DNA from 3 places in the Yersinia intermedia genome. Region 3 is predicted to be linked to each of the others. Evidence: predicted binding sites of a transcription regulator. Region 3 holds the regulator's gene; each other region holds the start of a gene.

Region 1 (4,567 bases), 1.0 Mb from region 3:
TTACCTGCGCAGGGCTGGCGAAACTGAAACGATGGGCCAGCAAACGCTCCAGCGGCGTGTATTTCCAGTCTTCATGTTTAAAGCTCGGGAAACCCAACTGCAACACCTGTTGCCAGTGTGCACTGGCCTGTGTTGAATGACCACTCTGGCGCAGATTAAACAGTTGACCGAAGTGCTTGAGAGCATCAGCACGTTGTTTCTGTTGCAGATGCTGCTGTTCCAGCATTTTACTGTTGGTCGGTAAGCCAGCCATAGCCTTGCTCCTCCAACTGTTTCACCAAGGTGAAATCACCTGACTTAATGATCCGCCCCTGATACAGCACATGCACAAAGTCGGGTTTTACATAATCAAGGATACGCTGATAGTGAGTCACAATAATGAATGCACGGTTTTCATTGCGCAGCGAGTTAACCCCGTTAGCAACAATTTTTAGCGCATCAATATCCAGCCCAGAGTCAGTTTCATCCAGAATACATAAAGAGGGTTCCAGTGCCGCCATTTGCAGAATATCGTTACGTTTCTTTTCGCCGCCAGAAAAACCCACATTTACCGAACGGGTCAATAAGTCAGCAGGCATTTTCAGTAACTCAATCTTTTCTTCAATAAAATCAGCAAAATCAAAACGATCTAATGGCTCCTGCTGGCGATATTTACGCACCGCATTGACCGCAGTTTGCAAGAAGAAATGGTTACTGACTCCGGGGATTTCCACGGGGTACTGAAATGCCAAAAATATGCCTTCACCCGCGCGATTTTCTGGGTCTAACGCCAGCAGGTTTTTCCCCTTGAAGGTCACACTGCCCTCAGTCACTTCATACTCTTCACGCCCTGCCAATGCCGCGGATAATGTACTTTTCCCTGAGCCGTTTGGCCCCATAATGGCGTGTACTTCACCGGGTTTGATCTCCAGATCCAAACCTTTGAGGATCTCATTACCTTCAACACTGACTTTTAAATTCTTAATGCTTAACATAGGGTTCCTTGGTGCGCCAGAGCGCAAAACTCTGCGAATGCGTGTTTCAACTCACACTTAACCGACACTGTGTTCCAGGCTAATAGCCAACAGTTTTTGTGCTTCGACGGCAAACTCCAGTGGCAACTCGGAGAACACATCTTTACAGAATCCGTTGACAATCATTGAGATGGCATCGTCTTCACTGATGCCACGCTGCAAGCAATAGAACAGTTGGTCATCGCCAATTTTTGATGTTGTCGCTTCGTGTTCCAATTGGGCTGAGTTATTGCGCACCTCCACATACGGGAAGGTATGCGCACCGGAGTCCGGCCCAATCAACATCGAATCACATTGCGTGAAGTTACGCGCGTTATCCGCACCGGGCAGAATCTTCACCAGACCACGGTAGGTGTTCTGGCTGTGTCCGGCAGAGATCCCTTTGGCAATAATTGTTGATTTGGTATTTTTGCCAATATGAATCATCTTGGTGCCGGTATCGGCTTGCTGGTGGCCGTTGGTTAGCGCCACCGAAAAGAACTCACCGATTGAGTTATCGCCCTGCAAAATCACACTCGGGTATTTCCAGGTAATGGCGGAGCCAGTCTCAGATTGGGTCCACGACATTTTTGAACCCGCCCCTTCACACAAAGCACGTTTGGTCACAAAGTTAAGGATCCCGCCGGTGCTATCGGCACCTGCAAACCAGTTCTGCACCGTTGAATATTTCACTTCCGCATTTTTGTGCAAAATGACTTCAACGACCGCAGCGTGTAACTGGTAGCTGTCTCGCACTGGCGCTGAGCACCCTTCGATATAACTGACATAGCTGTCTTCGTCAGCAATCAAGATAGTGCGCTCAAACTGCCCTGTTTTAGCCGCATTAATCCGAAAGTAAGTAGATAACTCCATCGGGCAGCGCACGCCTTTAGGCACATAAACAAAAGTGCCATCAGAAGCCACTGCCGCATTTAGCGCGGCAAAAAAGTTATCTTTAGCCGGCACCACCGATCCCAGATATTTCCGTACCAGATCTGGATATTCCTGAATAGCTTCGCTAAATGAGCAGAAAATAATCCCTTGTTCGGCGAGTTTCCCACGGTAGGTGGTTGCAACAGAAACTGAGTCGAAAATAGCGTCTACCGCTACCTCAACCCCCTCGCGCACCGGAACCCCTAGCTGGGCAAACGCAGACTCCACCTCTGCGGTGAGGTACTCATTCATCGCCTGTTCAGACAAATCACGTGGTGCTGCACTGTCTGCCGATGATTGCTGCACTGCCCCTGGTTGCGAATCACAACTGTCGTCACAACTGCCACAGGATGGCGCGGAGTAATAACTGTAATCCTGATAATCCAGACTTTTATAATTGGCTTTCAGCCAATGTGGCTCTTCCATTTCGAGCCAACTGCGATAAGCACCAAGACGAAACTCCAGCATCCATTCAGGTTCATTTCGTTTCGCTGAAATAGCGCGAATGACGTCTTCGTTGAGACCTTTGGCTAACTGATCAGTCGCAAGCTGGGTAAAAAAACCCTCTTTGTAACGATTCTCACTGACCCAAGCTTGCACATCATCTGGAACCTCTACATTGCTTCGTGTCATTTCGTTTACATCGCTCAAACGCCAAAACTCTCGCCACACCCGCAGGAATGCTGAGCTTTAGGATTATTAAATTTAAAAATCTGGTTTAGCCCTTCGCGGACATAATCCACCTCGGTGCCATCGATAAACGGCATCGCTTTTAATGGTACGTAGAGTTTGGCACTACCTTGTTCGAAAACCAGAGCGTCGCTGGCTGGCTCTTTAGCCATATCCATCACATAAGCAAACCCGGCACAACCGGATTGTTTCACCCCAAGCTGCAACCCTTTAATTTGCGGATCTTGCTGCATGAGCCGTGTAATTTGCGCGGCCGCGCTATCTGTTATCGTAACGCCTTGCCAGACATTCTCGTCGAGTGAAAATGTCCCGACTGATTCCTGTTGCATATGCCCTACCTTCTATTTCGCAATCACCCATTGGGTTGATCGTTTTCAGGTTAACAATTTGCTGGCTGATTATTGAAGAACCAACACAGATTATTCACAATGGTAGTGATAATAATTATCACTTCAACCGTTTGTTTTGCAGGGATATTAAGAAAAGTGCCGTTTGAACCTCGAATGAGGCGGCAACGAATAAGCATGCTGCGATGGCCTGAAGAGGTCTGAGGGAAAATGTGCACTTTTATCGCCATGAAATAAATGAATAAATTCCCCGACGATGCTCGAATCCCTTGCTATCTCAGAGGCTAATCGCAGTCAGTCTCTGAGTATTTAAAACATTCATAAAAAATACCTATTTCTCTGTTAACTTTAGCTGAAAACCCTCACAGGGGAAACCTATCATAGAGATTCGCCACATTTATTGGCTAAATGAAACAGTCTAAAGGGGATGGGGGATCACTGTGAGCGATTGAAGCCACTCAGGATCATTAAATGACCCTGAGTAGACTAATCACGAATCTTTAGCGGGAGTTATCGGGACAATACGGCGACGGTTAAACGTGAGGTACAACACAGATTATTTTCTTCATCAAAAATCTCAATCTGCCAAACTTGATGGCTGCGGCCAATATGAATGGCCCGACAGCAACCCCGCACTTTCCCGGAACGTACAGCTTTCAGGTGGTTAGCATTGACCTCCAACCCTACCACCTGTTGCCCTTCGGTGGTGCACAGATACCCAGCCATCGAACCGAGCGACTCCGCCAGCACCACAGAAGCCCCACCATGAAGCAAACCGAAAGGTTGAGTTGTCCGATGGTCTACCGGCATCGTGGCTTCTATTTCATCATCCGAGAGCCGGGTAAGCTCAATGCCCAAATGCCCGACCATGCAGTCTTGGCATTGCTGATTTAACTGTTCCAGCGTTGCGGTACGTTTCCAAAGCATCTTGTTCCCTTCCGTTCTTGAAATTACAGCGGTGTTAGCGGCGCTGGTTATTCGGCCCATCCTTGGGCTTTAGGCCGCTATAAGTAGCATGAGGTTAATAGCATAGTTAGGCAGCCAGGTTAAACCAGCTCAAGCAAAGCTTGTAACGGATGTCTCAGTCCACCGCCTTCAATACGCTTAACCTGACTACGACAAGAGTAACCTGTGGCTAAACAACGTTTACTCGGTAACTTTTGTAACGCCTGCTGCCAGGATAACGCATAGATACCCAGCGAGTTATCGACGTTCTTCGCTTCATGACCATAAGTCCCGGCCATGCCACAACACCCGACACTGACGTTTTCCAGTTTGGCGCCATAACGGGAGAATATCGCTGCCCAGTGCTGGCTGCTGGCAGGTAGCGCGGTAGTTTCGGTACAATGCCCAAACAGATACCAGGATTCGCCACTCATCTGCTGCTCTGGCTGTTCAGCCAGTGCCACCTGTAGCCATTCGTGCACCAATTGCACCGTAAAATCACCACGAGCATCACCAAGAATCTCTTTATATTCATCGCGATAGCAAAGCACCAATGCTGGATCAACCCCAACCATCGGCATCCCCAGCAACGAAATACGGTTAAGAAAATCGGCCGTCTTACGCGCCGTTTTAGCAAAACGTTGCAGGAAACCTTTAATG
Region 2 (4,567 bases), 2.2 Mb from region 3:
CCCGCTTACGGGCCGACGCCCTAACACTGGGCTACGACGGTAAGATAATCAGCCAGAACCTGAGCGTCTCCATTCCTGATGGTGAATTTACGGTGATTGTCGGCCCCAATGCCTGTGGCAAATCAACGCTGCTACGCGCACTGAGCCGTTTGCTGAAACCGCAAGCAGGTCAGGTAATTTTAGACGGTAAGAATATCGCCAGCATTGATACCCGGCAGGTGGCACGTCATTTGGGTTTGTTGCCACAAAGCTCGCAAGCACCGGACGGTATCAGCGTGTTGGATTTGGTAGCGCGTGGCCGTTATCCCCATCAGAAGTTATTACAGCAATGGACACAGGCCGATAAACTGGCGGTCAGTAATGCCATGCAAGCCACCGGTGTCAGTGAACTGGCTGACCGATCAGTGGACGCATTATCTGGTGGGCAACGCCAGCGAGTATGGATAGCCATGGTATTGGCACAGCAGACGCCGCTGTTGCTGTTGGATGAACCCACCACCTATTTAGATATCGCCCATCAGATTGATTTACTGGAGTTATTCAGCAACCTTAATCAGCAACATAACCATACCTTGGTTGCTGTTCTGCATGATCTTAATCATGCCTGCCGTTATGCCACCCATATTATCGCCATGCGCGACGGGCAGATAGTTACACAAGGCCACCCGCGCGAGGTGATCACGGCAGATTTGGTCGAGCAAGTGTTTGGTATGCCGTGTTTGATCATTGATGATCCAGTTTCACATACACCGTTGGTGATACCGAAGGGGCGATTTAAGATTTAGTCAGCAAGCGAGCGGAGGGTGAGTCTGCCCTTTTGCTCGCTTGCAGCGGTTAAGACGCTAACAGACAGCGTAATCCATCAATCAAGCCACCTCGCCAGCATAGAGCATCATGCCCGCCCGCATAAACCCGATACTGTAATCGATGCCCTGCCTGGCGCAGTGCTGCGCTCATGGCTTGATTGACCTGATAAATCACATCTTCACGGCGGCCTGCTTCCATAAAGATATTCAATGGCTGGCTCGCCCCCAATCCCAGAGATACCTGCTTGGTCAACCAGCCCTGACGCTCAGCACTCCCCGCCGTCAGTGCCTTGAAATTATCAACATCAGGCCACCAGAACGAACCAGACTGGCTCAATACACAACCAAAACGCTGTGGCCAATGTAACCCCGCGTATAACGATGCCAACCCACCAAAACTCTGCCCGGCGACCACAGTACGAGACGCTTGTTCAGTAAAAGCGTGTTGCAGTGCAATCTGCGGGAGTAATTCCGTTTGCAATGCCTGCCAGAAATCCTGATTACAAGGCAGCTCTTGCGAACGATGAGTCTGGTCAATGATGTCGATCAACACATAGACGCTGGCAGGTAAACGCCCTGCGGCGGTTTCACTATCCAAAATGCCAAACACCGGCTGCCTGAGTGCCCAATATTGGCCATCCAGCAAGATAGCCAATGGGCGTTCGGCTTTATCTTCAGCCCCCGTTGTCGTTGAATAAATCCACACATTGCGGCTATTGCCCAATAACTGGCTGTGCCAGCGAATCAGTTGCAAACGTTGCGGGTCGGCGGGCAGCGTTTTACCCGCATCAATTGGTTGCCAGGCCGTTTGCGGCAAGGCATCGGCTAAATGAACCGCAGAAAGTGGCATTCCGCGATAACTGCAATGCGCAGCGATCGGGTTTAACGGATCGTTCTCAGCGAGATCCATCAACGAGATCCACCAATTGCGCTGTGCCAGGCGCTGTTGTTGCGGGCTACCGGCTGGCAAATTCAAACATTTCTCTGCTGAGGCAGGAATAAAGCTGTAACTGCCACGAAAATCAGACTCTACCTCTGCCTGCCAATACCAAACATCCGTTTGGCCCAGCCGAGTGAGCGACTCAGGATTGACGCTGTGGTGATCTGTCACGCCGTTAACATCGATATACACGCAACTATATACCGAGTCGCGCGCCTTTCCTTGTTGGTCGCGCCACAGGAAAGTTAGCTTTACTTTGCCGGCTGCTGCCGGTTCAGTCAGGGGCGTTCCCCATTGTGCGATGCGCTGCCACCATGATTCACTGCCCGCCGAAGGATCCTGTAATAACTGCTGACTCTCTGGATATTCGCTCGCCACTCTCACACGCTGCCCTCGTTATGTCATCACACCGGTCACGGTCTATTTATGATTACGTTTTTATTCATTGCTAGCGCGACTACTGCGCGCGATTACAAATGGATATAAGACTTAATATATATAAGGTTATCACCTAAATACAAATAATATTGAGAAGTATTATTATTTGCAATAACATAGTAAGCATTCTCTCCAGTGTGCCAGCCTATCATCGTAATTTAGATATGGGCGATGTGCTATGCGACGGTTATTGGATTGGAATATAACGTTTTTTTGTAACAACCCAGCTAAATAGAGGCAAATAAAGCCCGGTTGGCATCAAGAACCTGACGTATGAGGTTCAAATACTTTCCATTATTGTACTTCCAGGTAGGGATAAATCATGTTTGATATTTCTGGCAAGAAGATACCAACAACATTGCCATTTCGCGCAGGCTGCACAGCAAAGACCTTATTATTCACCACCACCTTGATACTGATACCGTCACTCAACGCATTAGCGGCCACTGCGGCTAAAGAAGATAAATTAGTGGTTGTCGCCAAACCGGGCAGCGGCCAACAAGATGATGGTTTCGTCGCTAAAAACAGCGCCACCGCGACTAAAACTGACACACCACTGATCCGCACCCCACAATCAGTTTCAGTTATTACCCGCCAGCAAATGCAAGATCAAGGAGCGGCTTCTGTGGCACAGGCCCTGCGCTATACCGCCGGTGTCGTGCCGGAATACCGTGGCGGCTCGAATATGAATGACGAAGTGATCATTCGTGGTTTTGGCTATGCCCCGCGTTTTCTCGATGGCTTAAGCTACAACTCATTAGGTGGTGCACGCCGTGGAGGCCAGATAGACCCCTGGCTGCTGGAACGAATTGAAGTAATCCGCGGCCCAGCATCAGTGCTTTACGGCCAGGTGAACCCCGGCGGCCTGATCAATATGGTCAGTAAACGCCCAACAGCGGAAAGTATTCATAAAGTGCAGGTGGGTGCAGGCAATAATAGCCTGGCTGAAGCAGCATTCGACTTCGGTGGCGTGTTGGATGATGAAGGTAAAGTACTCTATCGTTTGAACGGGCTTGGCAGAACACAAGATGATGCCGTAAATACCTTTAAACAGGAGCGTTTTGCTATCGCCCCGGCATTAACCTTTATCCCGAACGAAGACACCACCTTTACCTTACTGACCAGTTATCAGAAAGAACCCAAAGCCGGTTCACGTAACTTCTTGCCAGCCACTGGAACCGTGTTTGGTACTGCATACGGCCATATACCTTACGATTTTAACGTTAGCGACCCGTCATTTGATCAGTCTGAACGCGAGCAGACCTCTGTCGGTTATGCCCTTGAGCATTATATCAATGACACCTTTAAATTCCGCCAGAACCTGCGCTACAGCTATAACAAGCAAGACTACAAGTATCTGGTCTTTATGAATTTGCTGCCAGATAACCGCACCATGACTCGCCGCCCGCAAATCGAGCGCCAGACCATGGCTGAGTTTGCCGTTGATAACCAACTGCAAGCTGATTTCTGGACCGGGCAGTTAAACCATACGGTGCTGACTGGGCTGGATTACAAACGTAGCCGTATTGATAGTCAGTTCTTTATGGGCACCGTGCAGACAAAATACAATCTGGATTGGGTATCACCTGTCTATGGTCTGAATATTAAAGAGAGTGACTTGTCACTCAATAGCAGTGATCTGACCAAACTCGATCAGGTGGGGGTCTATTTACAAGATCAAATTGAACTGGATAAGTGGAATTTCCTCTTATCCGGGCGCTATGACTGGTCACAGTTAAAAACGCTAAGCCGCAAAACCGCCACTCAGGATCAACAAGACGACCATGCCTTTACCGGCCGTGCTGGTGTGTTGTATGCCTTTGATTCCGGTATCTCGCCATATATCAGTTACAGTACTTCATTTGAACCTAGCACCGCCAAAGGCGCGCCGGGGACTGGGGCATTGGACCCGGTTACCGCGCGTCAAGTTGAGCTTGGCCTCAAATATCAGATACCGGGCAGCAGCACCTTGTTGACGACCGCATTGTACGATTTACGCCAGAAAAATATCAGCCAATACGACCAGGCACTGGCCTACAACGTCCCAATTGGTGAAGTACAATCTCAAGGGATCGAAACGCAGTTAAACAGTGAGATTAACGACAATATCAACCTGATTGCTGCCTATACCTACACCAAAGGGAAAGTGCGTGAAACCAAAACACTGGCTGAATTAGGTAAAATGCCAGCCCGCACACCAAGCCATTCCGCCTCACTGTGGGGAATGTATACCTTTGATAAAGGAGTAGTCGATGGCTTATCCACCGGTGTTGGTGTCCGCTATATCGGCCCCAGTTGGGGTGATGCCAAGAACAGCTTTAAAGTCCCGGCGGTGACATTGTATGACTGGATGATGCGTTATGAACTGGGACAAGCTCTGCCA
Region 3 (4,567 bases):
CTGGCAAAAATTAAATATCGCATAAACTTGATAAAAGTCTGACGGCGTTCTCTGGCATTATGTCGCCCTATACATGTGTTATAATACTTGGCGAAGCGCTCAGTAATTTGCATAACTATTTGAATTCAAAAGGTATTAAGCTATATGGCAACTGTAGGCATTTTCTTTGGCAGCGATACTGGCAATACTGAAAACATTGCCAAGATGATCCAAAAGCAACTGGGCAAAGATGTTGCTGAGGTTCACGACATTGCCAAAAGCAGTAAAGAAGATTTAGAAGGCTTCGATATTCTGCTGATCGGGATCCCAACCTGGTATTACGGCGAAGCGCAATGTGATTGGGATGATTTCTTCCCAACACTGGAAGAGATCGATTTCAACGGCAAGCTAGTGGCACTGTTCGGTTGTGGTGATCAGGAAGACTACGCTGAGTATTTCTGTGATGCGATGGGTACCGTGCGCGATATTATTGAGCCACGTGGTGCGGCAATCGTAGGTCACTGGCCAACGGCTGGCTACCACTTCGAAGCGTCCAAAGGCCTGGCCGATGACGAGCACTTTATTGGTCTGGCAATTGATGAAGACCGTCAGCCAGAACTGACTAATGAACGTGTCGAGGCATGGGTAAAACAGATCACTGAAGAACTGAGCCTATCTGAGATTGTGGGTTGATCGAACAATGTGGGTTGATCTGACAATCGTCAGTTAAGCTAACGAGTCGGAAACGCGATGGTCGTGTGCAACACTGCCGGGCGTTTCCGCTGCCTTTTATCCTTTTGACCTGCACTCTTTATTATAACGTTGCTTTCTCTCTCTCAGTAACCCACTCAATGTGAACAACCCGTTTGGCTATCCGATTGTGCTTTGTTAAGCGGCCCACAGATCCACACCGTCATTCGCGCAAAATGAAAATAAAATGCTACAAATTTGTAACTTTATCCCTCGGCACTGTACACTTAAATGATGTGTTATCCCCATTCATCAATACACTGCATGATTAATCTTACAAAGTGTGCAATTATATCTTTGTTAACAACCACGGTTTTCATTTGGGGCTAGCAGTTCTATAATGAGACGCAATTGTAATTATTGCGCCACGGATGTCATAGGCTGAACAGCCTTAATTTGAATCGATAGTAACAGGACTGAATCCGCATGACTGACAACAACAAAGCCTTAAAAAATGCAGGTCTTAAAGTAACGCTGCCCCGGCTTAAAATTCTGGAAGTGTTGCAAGACCCGTCGTGCCATCACGTCAGCGCGGAAGATCTTTATAAAAAGCTGATCGATATCGGTGAAGAGATCGGTTTAGCCACGGTTTACCGCGTACTGAACCAGTTTGACGATGCCGGTATTGTTACCCGCCACAATTTCGAAGGGGGTAAATCAGTCTTTGAGCTGACGCAGCAACATCATCATGATCACTTGATCTGCCTGGATTGCGGCAAAGTGATTGAGTTTAGCAATGAATCCATTGAATCGCTTCAACGTGAAATTGCTAAGCAGCATGGTATCAAACTGACCAATCACAGCCTGTATCTGTACGGCCACTGTGAGACCGGCGATTGCCGTGAAAACGAGTCGGCACACGATAAAAGATAATGTCGCGTTATCGCATTGATGTGATAAAGATTTTAAGCACTGAATACATTACGCTTATGTTTAATCCAGATTGATAAGTTCCACTGTCTGGCTAACATAAGCTATCAGCAAGATGGCCACCTTTCCCATTTTATACCCGAGTATCTCTCGGTTGGGAGTCAGGTGGTCGTTCTTATTTGTGCCCTTCGTACTTAACGCCGCTAGAGTGTTCGAACTCTCTGGGTGCCTTCACCTGCTGCCATCCGCAACGCCAATGACTTGGGCGTCTACCCCGTTATTAAAATCTGTATCCCTTTTGTAGTGACAAATTTACTGTTTATCCTCTCCCCCTCATTTAACGAGCCGTATCAATTTTTCAGCAAAAAAACCCCGGACTAGCCGGGGAAAGAACCATCAACTCAACTTCACTTAAATTTGTTTAGCTAAAAATCAAGCAAACAGGAGATAACATTAGACACAGCTCAATAGTACCAATGGTCAGACTTTAACCGGCTCAGCACGACTACTACGTTTACCATCTGGGCTGGTGGAGCGAATCATCACCTCACCACTCACGGTAGGTTGTACCTTGGCATCATACTTTTGCCACTGCTTACCGCCATCCGTTGAATACTCGATAATCAGGCCCGGCAGTGAGATATTGGCTTCCAACTGCCCTGCCACAACCCGAGCACCTGGGACTGGTAAGCGATATGACACACCGGCTTTATCCAGCTTCGCCAGCTCACGCTGCCCCATGATATTGGCAAAGCGCTGCCAATCGGTGTCCAACGCCTTGGTGTCAACCATATGCGTCTCACCACCTTTGTATTCGCGGCCCGCTTTGTAATCTTGCTCCCACGAAGCGCGGTGCCAGGCACGCTCGGCCAATGGCAACACGCGAGGGAAGATCATGTATTCCATCTGCTCATCAGTACGGACGGTTTCATTCCATGACTGACCTGAGATGCCATGTACACCCGGCCAAGGTTTATCACTTTTGGCGCTGAAGTGATTGCCATCGCGGTCCACCGAGGTCTCGGCATTCTGTGGCATGTTGTCTGGCGCGAAACTGAATACTTTTGCTTCGTCATTAAAGCGGGTTGCCCAGTAGTAACCGCGTTCATTCGGGTTAACTTCATATGGCATATCGAAGTAGACATAATCGGGATTCGATGCGACCACTTCATAGCCTTTATTAGCCCAATCATTAATTGAGTCGGCCCCACCCCAGAAGAGAGTATCCCAGAAGTTGACTCCAACACGTTTAGTCGCAAAAGCTTTGGCGTCTTTGGCATCTTTCAGCCCATCCTGCCACGCCTGCATCTTCTCGATGCCGTGCGCATTAACCAGCTTGCTGACTTCAATGGCAAAATAGCTGGAAAGATGTTCAACATCCTGCACCTTGCCTTGTTTGACCATATCCTGACAAACCTGTGATTTGGCCCAAGGTTTATCTTCAACACTCTTATCAATAATGCCCTTGCCCGCTTCAATCGGGCCGTTTTTGTCCTGATAACCCGCGCCCAAACGAATGTTTTTCGCCTCATCACCACCAAAGTGCCAGGTAGTCAGCGGCATACCGGCCTCTTTATGCATCTGCGCCATTTCGCCAATCACTTTATCGACAAAACGCTTAGAGGAATCGAGGCATGGGTTAAGATAGCTTTTACGCTCATAGAACTGAACTGACGTGGTGTTGGAATCATCAGTCGGGTCAAGTAGACGGAATTCGTTAGCTTCTTTTTCTTTGCCCTGTTTCATCAGATTGTTGTAACGGGCTTCCATCGACACTACGGCTGCACGGGCGTGTGCTGGCATGTCGATTTCAGGGATCACATCAATCTGGCGTGCTTTGGCATATTTCAGAATCTCAATATAATCATCACGAGTGAAATGGCCGCTACCCATATTATTGCTGTCTGGGCCAGAGCCTAATTGCGGCAACAAACAGGTATTTTCCGTCAAATCGTGACAACGTTTGCTGCCAACATCAGTCAATTCCGGCAAGCCCGGGATTTCAATACGCCAGCCTTCATCATCACTCAGATGGAAGTGGAATTTGTTGAGCTTATAAGCTGACATCTGATCGAGTAAGCGCAGCACCGCATCTTTGGTTTTGAAGTTACGGCCAACATCGAGGAAGACACCACGGTATTCGAAACGTGGCGCATCTTTCGCCTCAAGAGTGGCAATAGTCTTAGTGCCGTCAGTCGGAACCAATGACAGGATAGATTGCAGGCCATAGAACACGCCTGTCGGATCAAAACCAATAACCTGCGCCCCTTTCTCGCCAATTTTCAACTCGTAAGCACCGGAAACCGCTAAGTCCCCCTTAAAAGCAGCCGGTTGAATCACGGTTTTTATCGGGAAACCAGCTGAATTGGCCTTCAGACCCAGTAATTCAAAGCGTTGCCGGGCCGCCTCTGCGGCCGGTTTTGGCAATACACTCAGATCCAGCGCAACACCTTTACTCAGGTCCACATCCTGCTTGTGAACCTTAATCTCCATTGGCGTGGGAATTATCTGCCCACGCAAACTAGCGGCAGATAACGTCTTAACCGCTTCATTTTTCACAAAACGTGATTCCGGTGTCATCAACACGTTATGGTCATCTTTGGTGCGTTTCCACTGATCGCCAGTAAACTGTGTCAGATATTCATTGATATCTTCGGTATCAGTATTTTTCAGTACTTTTGGTTTTGCATCGCCAGCAGTGGCATACCAGCGCGGCATAAAATCAGTGGCAAACAACTGCCAGTATTCACCCGTAATGGGGATTTCAACCACCTGATTGGCGGGGAATCCGGTGAATTTGGCGGTAGGTTCAATTTTATGTAGATCACCCGTCAGGTGAGTAATTTTAAACTGGCTGTTATCAACTGCTAGAATCTGGCGGATGCTATGGAAATAAATGGCCCAGTCCTGACCGACTATCTTATCCCCGGTGTTAGTCAGAGTAATCATGACTTTATTACAGGATGCC

Evidence for each region. Region 3 encodes Fur, which represses iron uptake genes when iron is present. Its sites were predicted from a motif close to ATAATAATGAGAACNACTATCAA; they were not measured.
Region 1: the regulator Fur is predicted to act here: its motif matches at 3,044-3,066, upstream of sufA (Fe-S cluster assembly scaffold SufA).
Region 2: the regulator Fur is predicted to act here: its motif matches at 2,268-2,290, upstream of fes (enterochelin esterase).

What each region holds. Positions count from the first base shown of each region.
Region 1 is NZ_LR134116.1:2,194,694-2,199,260, reverse strand. Features, by position in the region: gene sufD (Fe-S cluster assembly protein SufD) at 1-253, opposite strand, end outside; gene sufC (Fe-S cluster assembly ATPase SufC) at 228-974, opposite strand; gene sufB (Fe-S cluster assembly protein SufB) at 1,032-2,558, opposite strand; gene sufA (Fe-S cluster assembly scaffold SufA) at 2,573-2,944, opposite strand; gene EL015_RS10000 (hotdog fold thioesterase) at 3,473-3,889, opposite strand; gene ydiJ (D-2-hydroxyglutarate dehydrogenase YdiJ) at 4,009-4,567, opposite strand, start outside.
Region 2 is NZ_LR134116.1:683,251-687,817, reverse strand. Features, by position in the region: gene EL015_RS03150 (ABC transporter ATP-binding protein) at 1-785, shown strand, start outside; gene fes (enterochelin esterase) at 835-2,130, opposite strand; gene EL015_RS03140 (TonB-dependent siderophore receptor) at 2,507-4,567, shown strand, end outside.
Region 3 is NZ_LR134116.1:3,208,201-3,212,767, forward strand. Features, by position in the region: gene fldA (flavodoxin FldA) at 145-672, shown strand; gene fur (ferric iron uptake transcriptional regulator) at 1,156-1,602, shown strand; gene EL015_RS14695 (family 20 glycosylhydrolase) at 2,080-4,567, opposite strand, start outside.